DNA from 3 places in the Synechococcus sp. Cu2B8-bc1011 genome. Region 2 is predicted to be linked to each of the others. Evidence: predicted binding sites of a transcription regulator. Region 2 holds the regulator's gene; each other region holds the start of a gene.

Region 1 (6,696 bases), 860 kb from region 2:
AAATTTGGCTCGAAGGGACTGGCGGCGTCCGCTTTTGATGTTGAAGACGTTGTTGGCTGACACGGACTTGCGTGCGGCTTGCGAAGATCTTCAGGGAGGTCTGCGGAACTCCGGGTGGAACTCCGGTATTTGTTTCGGTTTCACGGTGCTTTTATGTCGAAATGGTTCGTAAACAGCGTTTAGATCTCCACATGCTGACGTTGGGGTTGGCTGCATCCCGTCAGCAAGCGCAACAGCTCATCCGCGCCGGCAAGGTCAGAGATCATCGGGGGCAGCTGCTCGACAAGCCAGGTCAAACCGTTTTGATCGATCTCGAATTGATTGTGGAGCAGCCTCCTCGGTTTGTGTCTAGAGGTGGTGAAAAGTTGCTGGCAGCGTTGGAGGCTTTCCCTGTCTCGGTGGAGGGGCGCACCTGTCTTGACGGAGGGATTTCGACGGGTGGCTTCACCGATTGCTTGCTGCAACACGGAGCTCGTCGGGTTTATGGCATCGACGTTGGCTATGGCCAGACGGCCTGGAGTTTGCGCATTGATGAACGCGTTGTCCTTAAAGAGCGCACCAATTTGCGCCGACTGACCGCAACTGAGCTCTATGGGCCTGAAGACGACCTCCCCACTCTGGCTGTTGCAGATGTGTCGTTTATTTCCTTGTCACTTGTCCTTCCAGCTATTCGCGCCTTGCTGGAACCGCGGGGGAGCGAAGCATTGGTGTTGGTGAAGCCTCAGTTTGAAGTGGGTCGCGATCGGGTAGGTAAAGGCGGGGTGGTGCGAGATGGCTTGGCTCACAGGGATGCGATTGCCTCAGTGATCGATTCCGCACACTCCCTGGGCTGGAACGCCCTGGGAGTTGTGGGATCGCCGATAACAGGTCCCGCCGGAAACCACGAATATCTGTTGTGGTTAAGCGAGCTTGAGCCACATCAGATTTCTGATGAAAAGATTCGACAGGTGATTCAGGACACCCTGAGATCAGAGGGCTGAACTGTCACGATCGCCGGTGCGAATCCGTACGACGGTGTCGACAGAAGAAACAAAAATCTTGCCGTCGCCGATTTCTCCCGTTTTTGCTGCTTCCGCAATGGCGTTAATCACAGCTTCAACGCGGTCATCGTCGATCACAACGTCAACTTTCAGCTTCTGCAGAAATTCAACAGTGAATTCAGAACCGCGATATCGCTCTACTTGCCCCTTCTGACGACCGAATCCGCGCACTTCGCTGACGGTCATGCCCACGATGCCGGCATTAACCAAAGCTAATTTGACGTCCTCAAGTTTGAAGGGACGGATGACGGCTTCGACCTTTTTCATGGATTGTTGAGTGATCGTTCTCTTGAGTGTGTCAGGAATTGAGCTGAGATGACAGGGCCGGGAGAGGAGAAAGGTTCAATCCGGCGTTTGAGGCATCCTTGATCAACTCATCGACATTCGACTGACTCACCGTGGCAAGGCCCTCAGCGAGTAGCTCCCAATGGGACTTTTCGAAGTGAGTTTGAAGCCACAACATGCCGTGAACGCTCTCAGGCTGTAGACGGAGAGCCTGTCCCTCGGTAATCAGACTGAGATCCATTGCAAGCAAGTCCAACACCCCCCTATTAGGCCTGCATTCCTGTTTATAGGTTGTACGTGTTGATACCAAATCAAGCAGCGCTGAGCTCCACTCAACAGTTTTGGAGGGCTGGCTTTAGGGTCGGGCGCTGGAGTTTTCCGTATTCGTTCGATGAACAATCCCGGCACTGAGCTCACCAAAACTCCGCTGTATGGCGAAAGAGCTATTGCAAATGCGGAGTTGATCTGTTTCGACAACCCAAGGCCAGGGCGCCCCTATGAGGTGTCGATCGAATTGCCTGAATTTACTTGCCTTTGCCCCTTTTCTGGTTATCCGGACTTCGCGGTATTGCGCTTGATTTATCAGCCCGGACCGCGAGTGGTCGAGCTGAAAGCGATCAAGTTGTATATCAATCACTTTCGCAACACTTCGATCTCCCATGAAGAGGTGGCGAACAAAATTCTTGATGATTTAGTAGCGGCCTGTGCCCCCGTTTGGATGCAGCTCGAAGCTGATTTCAACCCTCGTGGCAATGTTCATACGGTTGTAAGAGTCAGTCACGGGACCCGTCAATCCTGCTGATCAGGATTGGCAATTCGGCCGCAAAGCCAGCGAGATTTCGATTGCAAAGTCCGCCAATGTGCAGCTGTCTGTTGGATGGCTCAAATTGTGGCGGGTCGAGTACGGCCCAGAGCTGTCGGGTTGCGATCAAGCTGAGGCCTCCGCCAAGCAGTGTGATCGCGAAACCTGCATAAACGAGAGGGACACCTGGGTCACGCTTAAGGAGCAGTCCGCTGGCAGGCATGATGTCGGCCACTCTCAGGGGCAGTCCTTTGATTTCAGTGGATGCCCCGCCAGGTCGCAGGTTGCCCAGCAGAGATCCGTCTGCATCGAACACCTGAACAGGGCCCTGTTCACTACTTGTGCTCATCAGCACAGGTTCGGATCCGTCTGGCCTTGTGGGAAGCACCAGACCCCAAATTTGTTCTCCGAGTTCGGGAAAACTACGGAGAGGTAATTGAAGTTCAGGACTCTTGCCGATCTGCACGGTGATCGCAGCTAGCGACCAATCCGCTTGATAAACAGTCATCCCTCGATAGCGGAGCGGATGATTCACGCTGATCATGCGCTGCTCTGAAGGCCCTCCTGGAGGATCAAGTCTCAGGGTTGATCGGAATTGTTCGGTGCGTCCCGCCGGATCACGCTCAATCGCGAAGCGTTCGAGGGTGAGCGAAAGCCGGTTGTTGCCAGATGGGTCAAGCAGGTCGAGAGCTCGGCCGGGCGCAAGGAAGCGTTCCAAGCGGTTTCCAGAAAGTGCTCCCCATGCAGCACCGATTAGCAGCAGCACCAAGCCGGTGTGGACCAATAAGGGGCCAACCTTGCCAATCACGCCACGCCGCGCCGCGAGGCGATTCTCTTGCCTTTGGACCTGCCAGCCTTGCTTTTGGAGTTGCTCACTCAGTGTGTCTAAGGCCGACTCACCGTTGGAACAGTGAATTGATTCGGCCAACGCCAACTTGCTCAGTTGTCTGGGTTGGCGGTAGTCAATCCAGCGCATCGTGGCGAGTAGTGCTGGCCATTGACGACGCCAGCTGCACAAGATCAAGGCCAATCCCAGCCAAGCCAAAAGGCTTAAAAACCACACGCTGGAATAGATGCTGTCCAACTGCAGTTGCAACATCTGTTCGCCATTGATCATTCCCAGCCATGGGTCTGCATTGAATCGCTCGAGATACAAATCAGGCGCTTCGTTCTGGGGAAGAATGGTCCCAAGGGCGCTTGCTCCCGCAATCAGCAGAAGGAGCAGGATCGCTAATCGAAGATCCGAGAGCAGGGCAAAGAGTCGGCGCAGTGCAGGCATCAGATCAGGTCAATCTCGCTAACAAGGTGAGCGTGCCTGTGGCAAACAGGATCACCCCACTGATGGGAGGAACCCAGCGGCCGATGGGCCGTAACGCCAGCAACCGTGGTAGTGAGGCTGCCAAGTTGCCTGCAAGGAGGAGAGGTAGGACTTGACCAATCCCGAAGCTTGTGAGCATCAGCACCCCGAGGAGGGGACGTCCCGTGCTTGCAATCCAGCCAAGTAGCACAGCCAGTACCGGAGTTGTGCAGGGTGAAGCAGCGAGACCAAACGCTAATCCGGCCGCAACAGGGGCTAGCGGAGCGGGCACATTGCTTGTCCAACGCATGGGGTCTGGCCCTGCGGGAAGGGGGATTCGAACCACGCCGAGAAGATTGAGCCCCATCACCATTGCTAGGACCGCAACAAGGGTTGGTACCAAACCAGGAACTTGACCGTAGATGCGGCCCAGCAATCCACTCAGGCTTCCAAGCACAACCAGGGCTCCCACGATGCCAGCGCAAAAGGAAAGACTGCGTTGCCAAGGTTTTTGCTTGTTCTCGAAGCCGGCTAGGTACGCGAGGGTGACAGGTAGCAAAGAGAGGGAACAGGGGCCCAGGCTCGTTAAAGCTCCTCCTGCAAAGACAAGAGCCACAGTGATTGGACCAGGCTGCTGTAGCGCATGGTTGAGCAGTTGCTCGCTGTTGCGGGCAAGGTCGGACAGTGCCAGCTCGAATGAGGAAATGGTTGTACCGGTGCGACCGGGATCAATTCAAGTTCACCTTATCCACCGCGCTGTTGCTCGCGGAGGCTGCGACCACCGATTAAGCCAGTGGATTCGAGTGAGCATCGGATTAATAAGCCAATAATCACCATGCTGGAGAGCAATGAATTTCCTCCGTAGCTGACCAGAGGAAGGGGGAGGCCTGTTGTGGGCATGGCTCCGGAGGCTACGGCAATATTCATCAGTGACTGTCCTACGAGAAGGGTTGAACAGCCAATGGCGGTAAGCCTTGCCTGGTTGCTTCGGCAGCGCAAAGCAACACGAAGCCCCAAGAAGCCCATCAGCATCAAAAACACCAGCAACATCACAGACCCCACGAAACCGAACTCTTCGGCATAGACAGCGAAGATGAAATCTGTGCTTTGGATGGGCAGATATTGCAGTTTCTGGGTTGATAGGCCGAATCCCTGGCCAAAAATCCCACCTGATCCAATCGCGAGCAGGCTTTGAATGAGTTGATATCCATCACCCTGGGGATCATTCCAAGGATTCAGAAACGAGATCACCCTGATGCGTTGGTATTCATTAATCAGGATGCTGCTGATTCCGAGCATGCCTCCAGCTAGAGCGGTCCCAAACAGTTGAAGCAAGGGAAGCCCTGCAGAGAATGCCATTAACCAGATCAACAGACCGATCAGTGATGCTGTACTGAGATTCGGCTGTTTGAGGATCAGCAGAACGAGGATGGCGAAGCTTGATAGCCAGAGCAGCTTTTGATCGAGTGCGTTCCGCTTCCAATGGGCGAAGAGATTGGCAGCCTGAAGAACCACAAACGGTTTAATCAACTCTGATGGTTGGATCTGGATAGGACCAATCACCAGCCACCGACTTGCTCCATTCACCGTGGTGCCCATCACCAAGGTGGCAGCCACCATCAGACAGCCGATCCAGAGACCAGGGCCGGCGATTTTGAGCCAACGTCTCAGTGTTGTGGACGCAACGAACGTCATCAGGCTCCAGCTAGCCACCATCCAGACCAGTTGGCGTTTGAGGTAGTAAGCCCCTTCTCCCTGTTCGCGAGCAGCAACCCACCAGCTCGCCGATGCCAAGACCAATAATCCAGCAACACACCAGATGGCAGTGAGACTCAGGAGCAGCCTTGCCTCTGTTGGCCAAAGAGACCAATTGAGAGGTAACAAACGTTGCCAGAATCCATGCGGATTGGATGCTGAATCCTTAGGGCTTTTAAGAGCCCCCTTCCGCGTGGGTCGGCTCCTTCTGGAGGTCACGCTGGTGTCGCTCAAGAGATCTAGAGATGAAGAGTCCGGCTTCTATTCAGCCGCCCTCTGAACGTTTTGCCAAGCCAAAACAATAAAAAACCCGACCTAGGCCGGGTTGATGTGATGCATTGAAACGCGTTGGTGATTAATTCCCAACGTTGACCTGAAGGCCACCTGTACAAAGTTCAACTTTGATGATGCGGCCACCTTGCTTCTGGATTCGCTGTTGTTCAGCGAACCAGCTCTCGTAGGGAACCCACTTGGTGAAAAAAGTGTTCTGCAACTCTCGCTGCGAACGGACCTTCTCAGGTGAGGGGATGCAGGCTGTGACCTTGAAGAGACGCATCAGTTGCCGAGTCCAGAACAGATGTAGTCGAAGTAGACACCCATCTCTTTGCCAGCATCAGGGCCGACCAGGGAAGCGGTGACTTCTTTCATGGCTTGGATGGCCTGGACGGTTGCGCCGATCGGCACTCCCAAGGAGTTGTAGGTCTCTTTGAGGCCGTTCAGAACACGCTCATCAAGGATGGAGGTGTCACCAGCGAGCATCGCGTAGGTGGAATAGCGCAAGTAGTAATCCAGGTCGCGGATGCAAGCTGCGTAGCGACGCGTGGTGTACATGTTGCCGCCTGGACGTGTGATGTCCGAGTACAGCAGGGATTTGGCTACAGCTTCTTTAATGATTGAAGAAGCATTGGCACTGATCGTTGCTGCAGCTTTCACTCTCAGCTCACCACTGGTGAAATACTGCTCGAGGCTGGTCATGGACGTGGTGTCCAAATACAAGCCTTGAACGTCGGACTTGTTAATAACGTTGGTGATCGCGTCTTGCATGGATCAGATGAAGTGGCGTGGAAGATTGGTGATTCCGATGATTCAGGCGAGAGCGCCGATCACGTAATCGAAATAGAAGCCAGCCTCTTCGGCATCTGAGCCTGTGAGGATACTCATGGCAACTGATTTCATTTCGCGCACTGACTCAGCCAGGGCTTCAAGAGGTGTGCCGAGCGAGCGATAAAGCTCACGGGCACCAATCACGCCAATCTCTTCGATCGGAGTGACATCGCCAGCAACGACTCCGTAGGTGACAAGACGGAGGTAGTAATCCATGTCACGCAAACAGGTTGCGGTCATCTCTTGACCGTAGGCATTGCCACCAGGGGAAATGACATCGGGACGTTTCTGGAACAGCTGACCACCTGCTGTTTTGACGATGCGCTCACGGCTCTCGCTGAGAACCTGGGCGACACGCAAACGGCGTTGTCCGCCACTGACAAAGGACTTGATCTGGTCCAATTCGCCAGGAT
Region 2 (6,696 bases):
AATTCCGTCACTTGATCCGCCATCTCCATCATCTCTGCAGGGATCGCGGGCCCCGTCACGATCACATCCATCGCTGAAGGCCTTTGCTCCAACACCGATAAGACATCCTCGTGGCTCAAATAGCCAAGCTCGATCGCCAATCCAATCTCATCCAGAACGAGTTGGTCCAACGTGCCTTCTAAGAGATGGGTCTTACAGATCTGCCAAACCTCTTGGACTGCCTCTTTGACCTCCTCATCGCGGCTCACAGCAGCATCTGACAGGCATTCCGTCACGGAAGGCCGCAACCATCTGAGCCTGTCGCACAGGGTGAGGCTGCTCTTGGGGCCTTGACCCACTCCACCCTTGAGAAACTGGGCGATCAAAACATGGCTACCCAGGCCTGCAGTCCGCAGCGCTTGGCTCAGCACACAAGAAAAGCTCCCCCGAAAGGAGGCGGTATGCACCTCAAGCTGCCCTTCTGGAGCCACCAAATGCAGGGGTGGACGAACCTCGACAGAGGGCAATCCCCTTAGCCCTGCTTGCTCGAGAGTCCTGTGGTCAACAGTCCGCGACTCACGAGAATGATGGGTAGGGCTGAGGCTGACGGTCATCACATTCGCCGAAGTCCGGCAAATCCGGATGTGAATGAATCTAGCGGTGAAAGTTGAATGCACAAGTGTTTTGACACCATCCATGGTGTGCCGAGCCAACTGGCAGGCTCAAAGCACCTCCGCACCGTGGACTTATGACCGACACCTCTCGCAATGACGGACGTCGGCCGGGTGATCTTCGCCCCTTCTCGATCAGCTGGGATCCCATGGGATTTGCCCTGAGCTCAGTGATCATTCACAGCGGACGGACCGCTGTTCTTTGCAGCGTTTGCCATCAGGAAGGTGTCCCTCGCTGGCGCAAAGATCAAGGCCAGGGATGGCTGAGTGCCGAATACCGACTCCTTCCTGGATCCACTCCAGAGCGTCAAAACAGAGAGCTGCTCAAATTAAGTGGACGCACCCAGGAGATTCAGCGCCTGATTGGTCGCAGCCTGCGCGCCGCCATCAACATGGAAGCTCTCGGCGAGAACACGTTGAGAATTGATTGTGATGTGATTCAGGCGGATGCCGGCACCCGTACCGCGGCGATCAGCGGATCTTGGGTCGCGCTACAACGAGCCTGTGAACGGCTTGTGCAACAAGGTGTTCTCAACACCAACCCTGTCCAAGCTCAGGTGGCAGCTGTCTCCGTTGGCGTGATTCAAGACCGCCCCCTTCTCGATCTCGACTACAGCGAAGACAGCCATGCCGACGTGGATCTCAATGTCGTGATGAACGGAGAGGGACAATTGCTGGAACTACAGGGCACTGCAGAAGGAGCTCCTTTTAGCCGCCACCAGCTCAATGCCCTCCTGGACCTCGCCGAGCCTGGGCTCAAAAAAATCATGGATGATCAACGTGCGGCTCTTTCAGCTAGATGAACTCCGCTTCAGGACAAGGCAGCATTTCGTGTTCCTTGCTACAGGAGCCGGGTGGGCTGATCCATAACATCTCGTAAAACGCGCTGGGAACATGGCTGAGGTCAGCCGCGGCTTCAGCCGCTACGCACCACCAACAATTCGCCCGGCGGCCTCGAGCTTCGGGACCCCCGCGGTTCCATCCAACCGCACTCTTCAAGACGTCATTCGGGGACTCGATGGAGCCAATTCCGAAATGGTGGAACGGGGGAAAACCATCTTTTTCCCCGGCGATCCAGCAGAAAAGGTGTACCTCATTCGTCGCGGTGCCGTTCGCCTCTCAAGGGTGTACGAATCCGGCGAAGAAATCACCGTTGCCTTGTTACGAGAGAACAGCTTGTTTGGCGTTCTGTCGTTATTGACAGGTCATCGCTCTGATCGTTTTTATCACTCGATCGCTTTCACCAGAGTGGAGATGGTCACGGCACCCGCCACATCAGTGCGGCAGGCCATCGAAGCTGACACCAGTGTGGGATTGCTGTTGTTGCAAGGTCTGTCCAGCAGGATTCTCCAGACCGAAACGATGATCGAAACGCTCACCCATCGGGACATGTCGTCCCGGCTGGTGAGTTTTCTGCTGGTGCTCTGTCGAGATTTCGGAGTGCCTGGTCAACGGGGCATCACCATCGATATTCGCCTCTCACATCAAGCCATCGCCGAGGCCATCGGCTCCACACGCGTCACGATCACTCGTCTCTTGGGTGATCTCAAGGCGTCCAGCCTTGTCGATATCGATCGCAAAAAGATCACTGTTCTCGATCCAATCGCTCTCGCCAAGCGATTCAGCTGACCATGCAGGTGAAGATGGAGCTTCTATCCGAACTCTGACCCTTCGTTCTCTGTGACCGGCTGGTTCCTACTTCTCGCTCTTCTTGTGCTTGGAGGCGTGCTCTCAACCCTGGGAGACCGTCTTGGATCTCGCGTGGGGAAAGCTCGACTGAGCTTGCTTGGACTGCGTCCCAAACGCACGGCCGTGGTGATTACGGTGTTAACGGGCAGCCTGATTAGTGCCCTTTCACTCGGACTCTTGTTGTTGGTCAGTCGACAGCTCAGGGTGGGCCTGTTCGAACTGAATGCTCTCGAAGCGAAATTGCGGAGCAGTCGCGCCGACCTCAAAACAAGCAAACGCGCTCAGACACAAGCTGGCAAAGAGCTCACAACCGCCCAACAGCGCGCGGCAGAACTGCGTCGCACCCTGAAGCCACTCCAGGAGCAAACCCGATCCCTGGAGGCAGAGCGACAGCGATTGAGCCAAGACGTGGATGCGAAAGATATTGAGATTCAACGCACCGAACAGGAGCTCTCAGCCGTGCGCTCTCAAATTCGCAGTGGCGAGAAAGAACTCAATCAACTGGAAGACACTCTCCTCGCCCTGCGTCGCGGAAATGTCGCCATCAGCAGTGGGCAGCCGCTTGCAACCGTGACCTTGAAGCTAGAACGCCCCGATCAGGCAAAAACGGTGATCGATCAGTTGCTACGAGATGCCAATCTTCAGGCCTATCAACAAGCGCTCCCTGGCCAACCGGTAGAGCGTCAGATCCTGCTGGTTCCGCGACCCGACATCAAACGCTTGGAACAAACAATTCGCAAACCTGGCACCTGGGTTGTGAACATTCGTTCAGCAGCCAATGTGCTTCTGGGTGAAACCGTTGTGTATGCCTTCCCGGAAGTGCTTCCCAATGTCACGGTGACCAGAGAGGGGGAGATCCTGGCCCGCACCACCCTCGCGAGCAATGAGCGCAACCCTGAAGCCGTTCGCAACCGACTGAATCTTCTCCTTGCCTCCACATTGGCCGAGGTGCAACGACGCGGATCTCTCAGCAAGGGGCTGCAGTTCGATGTGAATGCCATCAATGTGCTGGGCCAAGAGCTGGTCGACCGCAATGGCGGTCTCGCTTCGCTCGAAGCGGTTGCTTTGCGGCGCAGCGAGACCGCCGATCCCATCGCCATCCAGTTGCGACTCAGTCCATGACACGCGTCGTCGCCTTGGATCCTGGCCGAAGCAAATGCGGCTTGCTCCTTGCAGACATCTCAACGAACACGGTTCTGCAAGGCATGGTGATACCAAGCTCTGAGGTCCTTGATCAGCTGCGCGCCTGGATGGAAGACGATCAGGGGGAGAACGCTCAGATTGCTGATCTGGTGATCGGTGACGGCACCAGCAGCACGATCTGGCAACAACAACTTCCCACCAGCCTGAAGGTCCACGTCGTGGACGAAACAGGAACCACCCTGCGAGCACGCGAGCGTTACTGGCAGTTGTGGCCTGCACGGGGCTGGAAGCGCTTGCTTCCTTCAGGCCTGCGCATCCCGTCTGGTGATCTCGACGCCATCGCCGCGCTCGTCATTCTTGAGGATTACTTAGAACGGCCTTTGCGATGGCCGGGACCCGGTCCCCTCAGAAACGGGCCCTCACGGTGAAGGTGTAATCCCCTCCTGGCTCCAGGTCATAGTCAGATTTCACAAGGAAGCGAAGGAGCGCATCTTGAATCAGTGCTCGCCCCAGGGAAGGTTCCACACTCAACTCACCGCGATCAAAAAACCAACTGAACTGCCAATTGAAGCCTCCTGCCTGGACGTCTCCTTCCAAACATTGATCCGCAAAACTCTGGCGTTGAACCCGCAGATGGGCGGTTGTAACAGGTAGCGCTGCCATCACACCTCAGTGATTGCAGAAGCCAGCTGTAGCCCATTGAGGTGATTTCCTGCAAGGTCGAGGCCTTGACGCTGAATCCTCTCCAAACCATCGACGACTTCTAACAAAACCTTGTCGAGAAGGGGCTCCTCGTCACGACTGAAACTTCCAAGCACATGCGACACCGTTCGTGCCTTGCGCTCACTGGGGTTTTGCCCTGGTGCACCAATTCCAATGCGCAGACGCGCGAAATCTTGTGTACCGAGATGCTGAATGGTGCTTTTAAGGCCGTTATGGCCACCAGCAGACCCACGGGCTCGCAAACGCAAACGACCCAGCGGAAGATCCATATCGTCGACGAGGACCAAAATCTGATGCAGCTCGAAGCCAAACCAATCCAAAGCAGCACGAATAGAGCGACCGCTGTCGTTCATGAAGGTTTGGGGCATCAACAATCGCAATCGCTGGTCCCCCGAACCCAAATCAGCGAGCTGACCTTGGAGCTTGGGCATGGATCGAAAGCCACCGCCCTCGCGAGAGACCAGGCGTTCCAAAGCCATAAAGCCAACGTTGTGTCGGGTGTTGGCATAGCGATTACCTGGATTCCCCAATCCCACCACTAGGCGGAGATCACCACGATTCATCGACTCAATCGGAAGGGGAAACTGGCTCTGTTTCTGGCACAACCATTGGGGACACAACGGTCTCAGCGGGTGTTTCAAGCGTCTTGGCCTGATCCCCTACGGGTTCAGGCTCAGCCATCGCCTTATTAATTTCGCGTTCAAATTCCTTGGAGGCCGACTGGAAGCCCTTAAGAGTTTTCCCAAGGGTGCGTCCGAACTCAGGGAGCCGTTTTGGGCCGAACACCAGAAGTGCGACCGCCGCGATAACGGCCATTTCTGGCAGGCCAATGCCGAAAACATTCATTCGCTGATGTCAGCCCAGACCTAAAGCATTCCAGTTGACATTGATTCCTTCAAGGATCAGTGACTTGTTGTACAGCTGAAGAATGATCAACAAAAACACGAGGAAAAGGGCCATAAAAATGCCCATCACTGGTGTGGTGCCCCAGCCGGGGACAACTTTGCCGTATTCCGAATTCAGGGGGCGGAGCAGATCTCCCAGACGGGTGCGTTGAGCCATGGCAGCGCTGAAGTCTCGGGTGGAATTAAGTCTCGATACTGTAAGGGCTCCGACCCGTAAAGAGGTCAATCCTGTGGAGAGTTGTGATGGAAAGTTCGTCCCCAGCCATGTCAGTGGCGATTGCCGTGCTGGCGGCCCTGCTTGGGTTAACAGGATTTGGGGTGTACACAGCCTTTGGCCCTCCATCAAAAAATCTCGACGACCCGTTCGATGATCACGAAGATTGAACGTTCTCCAAAATCAATGTGAGGAGCTCGCCAGGGTGCACCTCCCAGAACGTCCTTTGGTCGTTGGACTTGGGGCAGCTCAGCCTCCAATCGGTCCCAGGCAACCAACGCTGACGCGCTGGTCCGGGATTGAGTACTTCAATTTGAACGGCCTTATCGCTATGCACAGCACCCTTCACGGGTCGGACTGAAATCGGCACCAGACCGACGGGCAAGGAGGGAAGCCCTTGCCACCGCTGCTCCAATGCAACAGGCCCTACCCAACCCGGCTCCCTGAATCGGATCGCCGCCTGGGCCACACCACTGCGGTTCCAACCAAGCAGCGCTGGCATGAAGGCCAATCGATGCCTGTGCCATCCGTGATCTGCTGAGGGGTCTGGCCAGGTTGGGCCTCGGAGCAGGGAGACTCCCAGATGGTTCGGACTGGCATCAACACCTTGAGGACCATCCAACAAGACCGCCATCCCACCCCCGGGAGCTTCCCCTTCGGCTGCAAACCATGAGATCACAGGCAGTTCCCAACGCTCTTGTTCATAGGGATTGAACGCTTGTGCTGGTCGCTCGATCACTCCACCACTCGTGTCGGCGGCCCATCGCACAGCAGGGCGGTTCAGTGGCAATTCCAACCTCAGCAATTCATGGGTCTGCTGCCATTCGACGCTGAGCTGGGCCTCGAGCCAGGGCGAATCGGCCTTCAAGATGAGGTCCAGGCGCACCTGGCTCAATCCAGCAACCGTGCGCAACACGATCCGTGCTGTTAGAGGACCCGATTCCACTAATTCTGCCGACCAGCGTGAGGCCATCGGCAGCGGATGTTGGCGGTAATCCGCGGCAAGATCCCAAGCGTCCCAGAACTCCCCTCGATCGGAAAAACGCAGCAATCGCAAGGGTTCGCTGAGCTGTGGCACACCATTCCCATCGCGCAGCTGAACCAGCCCATGGGCGCCCACATCCGCAGACACAGCCCCATTGCTCAACCTCCACAATCCTGACGACACCACCTCCACGCTCACGGGATGACGAATCGGCAAAGCAGACCCCAGAGGCTCACCGCTGCGCTGAAGTGGAAGCGCGCACACGCCTTCACTACAAGGCAACTGAACCCAAACTCCGCCTGAAGGAGCAGCCTGCACAGGCAAGATCTCCCCACCACTGGACCAGTGCCCCTGGGGCAAGCGCAGCAACGGTGACCAGTGGGCAAG
Region 3 (6,696 bases), 350 kb from region 2:
AACGAAACGCCAAGCAACCGCTAAAGGCTGCCTTCAAATGCAGCCAACCACGCTGGAACTGATCCGTTCCGGCAACACACCTAAAGGTGATCTGCTCGCTGTTGCGCGAGTCGCAGCCATTCAGGCGGCGAAGCGGACCTGGGAACTCATTCCCCTTTGCCACCAGTTACCACTCAGTGGTGTGGAGGTCACGATTGAACCGGACTCCTCACTACCGGGACTCATCCTGTGCTGCCGATGCAGCACAACAAACAACACGGGTGTGGAGATGGAGTCCATGACAGCAGTGTCCATTGGATTGCTCACGCTTTACGACATGCTCAAGTCGATTGATCCAGGGATGACGTTGAGTCAGATCGTTCTTACCCATAAAGATGGAGGTCGCAACGGTGCCTGGTCCCGTTGAGCCCTATGGACGCGAAGGGTTACCTCTTAGCGAAGCCAGACATCGTCTACTCGCAGACATCCGCCCAATCAATGCGTTAACAACCGTGTCTCTTGAGGAGGCTCTAGGGCGCGTCAATGCCCGGTCAATCACTGCTCAGGTCTCGATTCCAGGGTTCCAAGCCTCGATCATGGACGGGTATGCCCTAGGGCAAAACAAGCGTCCAACAGTCGGCCAACACTGGACTCTCCAAGGTCGATCAGCCCCTGGCTCTCCTTTTGATCGGGTCTTAAACGCTGGTGAAGCCATCCGTATCTTGACCGGAGCCCCCCTCCCAGAAGGAGCAGGCTGGGTCTTGCCACAAGAATGTGCGGAGACCAGCCAAACGCAACTGACCTTGGCTGTTGAAGTTTCGGATCAACCCTGGATCAGAGCCGAAGACGAAGAATGCAAAACCGGGGATCTATTGATAAATCATGGCCAGCGCTTAACGCCTTCCCAGCTTGGACGCTTAGCAGGTTGCGGTGTAGCCACGCTTCAGGTCCATCAAAAACCTCGCATTGGCCTCCTGATCAGCGGCGATGAGCTCGTGCCAGCTGGCCTAGAACGACGAACAGGAGAGATATGGGAGAGCAATGGCACCCTGCTTGAGGCGATCTTGCACAACCTCCGCCAGGTCGTGCATTCGCGGTGCGTGGTTCCCGATCAACCAGAAGCTTTGCGGCAGGCGCTAGCTGAACTCAGCCAAACCTGTGATGTTGTGGTGAGCACAGGGGGAATTTCCGCTGGTGACACTGACTGGATCCGGGAGCTTGTCAACGAATTGGGGCAAGTGAGTTTCTGGAAACTGTTTCTGAAGCCAGGACGCCCCTTCGCCTTCGGGCACATCAACAGCCCAGAAGGCAACGTGCCTTTCTTTGGCCTCCCTGGAAACCCTGTCGCTGCAGCAATCACCGCCCTACAGCTGCTCTGGCCCGCCTTGCAGTTGCTGGAAGGTCAAGAAGAGCCTGATTTATTTCCACGCGTCAAAGTCAAACTGGCCAACGCTTTGGCTCGCCGGCCAGGCCGCCCCGAACTCGCCCGCGCTCAATTGGAGGTCGATGCGAGCGGAGAGCTCATGGCGCGAGTGAGCGATTCACAAGCCTCATCCCGCATTGGCTCCCTGCTAAACAGCGATCTTTTGCTGGAGATTCCCGCACAAACAGGAGGGTTGGAAGCGGGCGAGAGTCTTTGGGCGCAACTGATCCGAACACGCCTCCTCTAGTTCATGCATTCAAAGCGGTGTATTGCCGCTGAGCCATGTGCCCTGCCCATTCCTCCATTCTCTTTTCCAGAAAGGAGCCTGATGCTTAATCGCCTCCAGCAAATCCATGCAACAACGCTGAGCAGGGCCACGACGATCAGCCTCAACAGCCACTAGCACAATCACCTCCGAGGGCAGCATGCGACCCACCCGATGAAGCACAAGAGCTGAGTTGGCACCGTGATCAATCAACAACCGTTGTGCGTTCTGACGGATGACTCCCTCACACATTTTTGGATAGTGCGTGAGCTCAAACGCGTCCAAAGGTCTTCCATCCTGCGCAACATCACGCACACGACCCACAAATGTGGCTAACGCCGCCGCCTGAGACGACCACGCAGCCAAGTGAATCCAAGGATCAAAGATTTGGCTGTGAATTTGGATCGTGATCTTCTCTTGCATCAAACTCCCTTTAACCTCCCGTAAATGGTGGAAGAAACGCGATTTCATCCCCGGAATGCACCGACGTCATCGGAGCCACCAACTGCTGATTAATCGCAATTTGCACCGCTGCAGGTCGAGGACCAAGGTGCAACTGAGTCCAGATATCTTCAGCGGTAACAACCTCTCTGTCAGGGAGCGTCAGCAATTGTTCAGCCCAGCCCGCTTGGTCGCGAAGAGAGGCAAACAACAACACGTGGATGGATCTCTCCTGAGATTTCGTCATAGTGGACAATCTCGAGCACTGTTTGGTTTTAGCGTCAGAACAGGCGCATGATCTTGAACTGACCCTCTCCATTGCTCTTCTCACCATTTCCGACCGACGCACAAGGGCGGAAGACAGCAGCGGCGACGCACTGGCACAACGCCTGGCAACGGCAGGTCATCAACTGAGTGATCGAAAAATCTGCCCTGATGATCGTTACCTCATTCGATCTGAGCTGAGTCAATGGATCGCCAACCCAACCATTGATGTGGTGATCACCAGCGGCGGGACTGGGCTCACAGGTCGTGATGGGACCCCGGAAGCCATCGCTCCCTTACTCGACAAAACCATCGACGGTTTCGGAGAACTGTTCCGCGTTCTGTCCTACGAAAGCATTGGCACCAGCACTCTTCAAAGTCGTTGCCTTGCTGGCGTCGCCAACGGCACCATCGTTTTCGTTCTTCCCGGTTCTTTAGATGCTGTTCAAACAGCTTGGGATCGAATTATCTCCAGCCAATTGGACGCGAACACCCGTCCTTGCAACCTTGTGCAACTTCTGCCGCGATTACGGGAAACATCTTGGACACCCAAGCTCAATCCTGATTAGGTGAATAGGACTCGGACTGGTCTGAATCATCGCTGCGGCAAAAGGAACGGACTTCAAAATGGAATGGGCATCGTGACCGCAGCGGGCTCAGGTGAGCAAGCAGTGACTTGCTGGTTCACCACATCTCCCACGACAACGATGGAAGGCGATGCAAATTTTTCTGTTCGGGTGGCTTCTGCCACCTCCCGCAAGGGTGCCTTCAAGCAACGCTGACCAGCAACCGTGCCTTGCTGAACGACAGCCACAGGAGTATCTCCATCTAAACCACCGGCGATTAATTCCTCGGCAATCCGAGGAAGGTTATGCAAACCCATATAAATCACTAAACCATCACTCGCCGTAGCTAACGCACGCCAATTCACGGATGGGCGACGTTTGTCAATCTCCTCATGACCCGTTACGAAGGTGACCGACGAGCCTGCTCGACGATGCGTGACCGGAATTCCGGCATACGCCGGAGCGGCAATCCCGGCCGTGACTCCCGGAACCACCTCAACCGCAATGCCATGGGACACCAGATGAGCGGCCTCCTCTCCACCACGACCAAACAGGAAAGGATCTCCACCTTTTAAGCGAACCACCGTTTGATAGCGCTGACCCAAGGCCACCAACACTGAGTTGGTACTGGGCTGAGGCACGGAGTGGTGTCCGCGACGTTTGCCGACAAAATGACGTTCACAAGAGTCTGGAACGAGATTCAGGACCTCGCTTGGAACCAGGGAGTCGTAGACGAGAGCATCACAACATCGCAGTAGACGATGAGCCTTCACGGTGAGAAGGTCGGGATCTCCTGGTCCAGCACCGACGAGATACACAGTTCCTGTCATGGTCGAATCAATCACGGCAATGCAGCTAGACAATGAATAAGACCCTGACGAAGCTCGGGAACTTCTAAGAGGGATGGCAGCCCACCAGCCTGACCCAACGCCTCCGACATCCGGTTGGGAGCCAGCGAGAGCGGCAATGGAACCATGTTGGGTTGATTCTTAGCAAACTGGTCCCAGACATCAAAGGCCACCACAGGTAAGCCGAAGCGACGTTGCACTGAAATCAAAAAGCGATCAGAGAGCCCTGGCCTCAATGGATGGTGAACGAGTGCCAGAGATCGATTTTGAGCAACAACAACCTCAATCCAACGGGACATCAGCACCCACCAACACTCCCAGGAACCAAGAAAGGGAAGAGGCTTCACCACAACGCCCTCGCTCCTCAAGCGATCACGAATCAGAGGCACATCGCTTCTGGCATGACTGCCAGGAAGCAAGAGAAGGGGCACCAGCCATTGTGAGTCACACTGCGCTGCCGTCGGAACCTCTGCGGTGAGCACCTCCAATTCAACTGGGGCCGCTCGGCACTCAGCAACAGCCACCGAAATCTCCCGCACACAAGGGGGAACGAGGCCACCAGAACGGCCGTGGACCACCAGACGAAGGGCAGTTGCACCCCCTGATTCGCCCCGTTTCCGTAACAACGGCCACGGATCAAAAGCCCCTTGAACTGATGTAGTCAGGTGGTTTCCGTTCATGCATGCATGACTTACTACCGCAGAGGGCATTCTCGCGCCCCCATGCAATCAAGCGTTCGCAACAACCGAGCATCGCAGCGGTTCAAGAATGATTTCGATCGCGACTTAGCTGCCATGGCAAGGGTTTGGTCCATGATCCGCCAGGGGGCTGTTCGCTGGATCGGAGAAATCGGCCGCCAATACTGATGCAATCTTCTGCTTCTGAAATTCAAATCTATAGAGCCAGAAATCAAAGCACTTGCATGTAGCCAATCAAACAATATTTCAAGTCAGGAGCCGCCAATTTGGTTCCAACCGATACCGAAACATCACCCCATCGATCGCTATAAACATTTTGCAGCACGGATTTTTCTCTGATGTGCTGGAAATGTCGCTTACAGACGAATTCCCGTATCAAGCATCAGCGCTATGAGCATTCAAATCCCAACAAGACCATTCCTAGAAAACAAGACGCTCAATAAAATTGAGCAAAACAAAGCCTCTAAAGATGGCCTTCTTGTTGGAAGTGAATTAGAAGAGTTTGCAAGAATTGGCTGGGAAGAGGTTGATGAAACCGATCTTCAGCTGCGCCTCAAATGGTATGGGATGTTCTGGCGGCCAAAAACTCCAGGAAAATTCATGCTTCGCCTGCGAGTACCCAATGGTGTGCTCAGCAACGAACAGATCCGCGTTGTCGCTTCCATTGTTGAACGTTACGGCGAAAATGGAAGCTGCGATATCACAACACGACAGAACTTGCAACTTCGAGGAGTATTACTTGACGATCTCCCCGATATTATAAAACGCTTGAAGGCCGTTGGTCTCAGTTCAATTCAATCAGGATTTGACAACCCTAGAAATGTCACTGGAAATCCCTTAGCAGGAATTGATCCGAACGAAATCATCGACACTCGTCCCTTCACAACCGAACTACATAACTTTCTAACCAATAATTGCCAAGGCAATCCAGAGTTTTCCAATCTTCCTCGCAAATGGAATACTGCTGTTGCTGGCGCCAAAGATAATTTCTTACTTCACAACGACATCGTCTTTCACCCCGTTGAACGCGATGGTGTGATGGGTTTCGGTGTCTGGATCGGAGGGATCCTCTCTTCACAGATGAATGCTTATGCCATTCCCCTGAATGCCTGGGTGAAGCAGGATGAAATTTGTAAAATGACAGATTGCGTCATTCGCTTATGGCGTGACAACGGCGAACGAAACAAGCGCCCCAAAGGCCGGTTCCGCATGTATCTCGATCAACTAGGTATCGACACTTTTAGGAATGAGGTGGAAGGCCTCTTTGGTCCACTCACAGAGGATCCAGGGTCAGTCTTTAACTCCAACCCACGTTCTCACTACGGAATCCACCCACAAAAAAATGCAGATGAGTTTTTCGCAGGGCTGCATGTAAACGTTGGAAGACTCACTGCAGCCGACCTTCACAACCTAGCCACAGTGAGCCAGGAATACGGAACTGGAGAAATTCGCCTAACAGAAGACCAGAACGTCATCATCGTGGGGCTTACAACATCCAAGCTGGACCGCTTCAAAGCCGATCCTTTGCTGCAGCGCTTCCCTCTTGAACCAGGTGCAATCGCAGCGGGAACAGTCTCCTGCACAGGCAACACCTACTGCAGTTTTGGTCTCACGAACACCAAAGATCAAGCGATTGCTGCTGCTAAGCGACTCGATGCAGAACTCGAACTGCCCGAAGAGCTCAAGATCCATTGGACCGGATGCCCCAATACCTGTGGGCAAGCCTTCATGGGTGCGATTGGCCTGACAGGCACCAAAGCGAAAAACAGTAAGGGCGAAATGGGTGAGGGCTACACGCTGAGCATTGGAGGGTCGCAAGGCGAAAACCCACAGATCGGCGAAATTCAGCAAAAGGCTATTCCTGCAGAGGAGATTCAAAATGTTCTTAAACAGGTTCTGATTGAACAATTCGGAGCAAAACCTCGGGCTTAATCGCACTAAATCGCTACTCCTTTCAGAAAACCGTGGCGCTTTGTTTTGAAGCCATGGTTCAACGTTTCAGCAATCTTCACATCGGCTTATTTCACAATGGCTTTCAAAGTTGATTTCCTATCGCGTTTTGTTAACTGGCTTAGCGCAAGTGGGGAAGATAAAGCACCAATTTCTGTAGCACCACAGAATCAAGATTTTTTCTCACGCTTCATGAATCGCGTCAGCGGTTGATTCCCTTTCATCTACTAAACACCCAATCATGAGTGCAACAGCGTCCCAG

Evidence for each region. Region 2 encodes NtcA, which controls nitrogen genes in cyanobacteria. Its sites were predicted from a motif close to GTANCNNNNGNTAC; they were not measured.
Region 1: a site for NtcA is predicted at 1,619-1,632, ahead of queF (preQ(1) synthase). Genes of this name have one in related genera too.
Region 3: a site for NtcA is predicted at 4,754-4,767, ahead of SIC18_RS02715 (ferredoxin--nitrite reductase). Genes of this name have one in related genera too.

What each region holds. Positions count from the first base shown of each region.
Region 1 is NZ_CP138915.1:5,286-11,981, reverse strand. Features, by position in the region: gene SIC18_RS00070 (hypothetical protein) at 1-63, opposite strand, end outside; gene SIC18_RS00065 (TlyA family RNA methyltransferase) at 162-980, shown strand; gene SIC18_RS00060 (P-II family nitrogen regulator) at 969-1,307, opposite strand; gene SIC18_RS00055 (hypothetical protein) at 1,339-1,566, opposite strand; gene queF (preQ(1) synthase) at 1,717-2,127, shown strand; gene SIC18_RS00045 (cytochrome c biogenesis protein ResB) at 2,099-3,406, opposite strand; gene SIC18_RS00040 (cytochrome c biogenesis CcdA family protein) at 3,411-4,079, opposite strand; gene SIC18_RS00035 (FtsW/RodA/SpoVE family cell cycle protein) at 4,169-5,413, opposite strand; gene SIC18_RS00030 (phycobilisome linker polypeptide) at 5,535-5,735, opposite strand; gene apcB (allophycocyanin subunit beta) at 5,735-6,223, opposite strand; gene SIC18_RS00020 (allophycocyanin) at 6,266-6,696, opposite strand, start outside.
Region 2 is NZ_CP138915.1:861,946-868,641, reverse strand. Features, by position in the region: gene SIC18_RS04415 (cob(I)yrinic acid a,c-diamide adenosyltransferase) at 1-593, opposite strand, end outside; gene rph (ribonuclease PH) at 728-1,453, shown strand; gene ntcA (global nitrogen regulator NtcA) at 1,545-2,279, shown strand; gene SIC18_RS04400 (DUF3084 domain-containing protein) at 2,331-3,461, shown strand; gene SIC18_RS04395 (resolvase) at 3,458-3,910, shown strand; gene SIC18_RS04390 (DUF3146 family protein) at 3,888-4,145, opposite strand; gene pth (aminoacyl-tRNA hydrolase) at 4,145-4,768, opposite strand; gene SIC18_RS04380 (TatA/E family twin arginine-targeting protein translocase) at 4,773-5,051, opposite strand; gene psbH (photosystem II reaction center phosphoprotein PsbH) at 5,061-5,267, opposite strand; gene psbN (photosystem II reaction center protein PsbN) at 5,354-5,494, shown strand; gene SIC18_RS04365 (alpha-mannosidase) at 5,482-6,696, opposite strand, start outside.
Region 3 is NZ_CP138915.1:508,355-515,050, forward strand. Features, by position in the region: gene moaC (cyclic pyranopterin monophosphate synthase MoaC) at 1-406, shown strand, start outside; gene SIC18_RS02680 (molybdopterin molybdotransferase MoeA) at 390-1,649, shown strand; gene SIC18_RS02685 (molybdopterin synthase catalytic subunit) at 1,659-2,090, opposite strand; gene SIC18_RS02690 (MoaD/ThiS family protein) at 2,101-2,355, opposite strand; gene moaB (molybdenum cofactor biosynthesis protein B) at 2,414-2,941, shown strand; gene cobA (uroporphyrinogen-III C-methyltransferase) at 2,995-3,768, opposite strand; gene SIC18_RS02705 (DNA mismatch repair protein MutS) at 3,780-4,466, opposite strand; gene SIC18_RS02710 (hypothetical protein) at 4,509-4,652, shown strand; gene SIC18_RS02715 (ferredoxin--nitrite reductase) at 4,875-6,416, shown strand.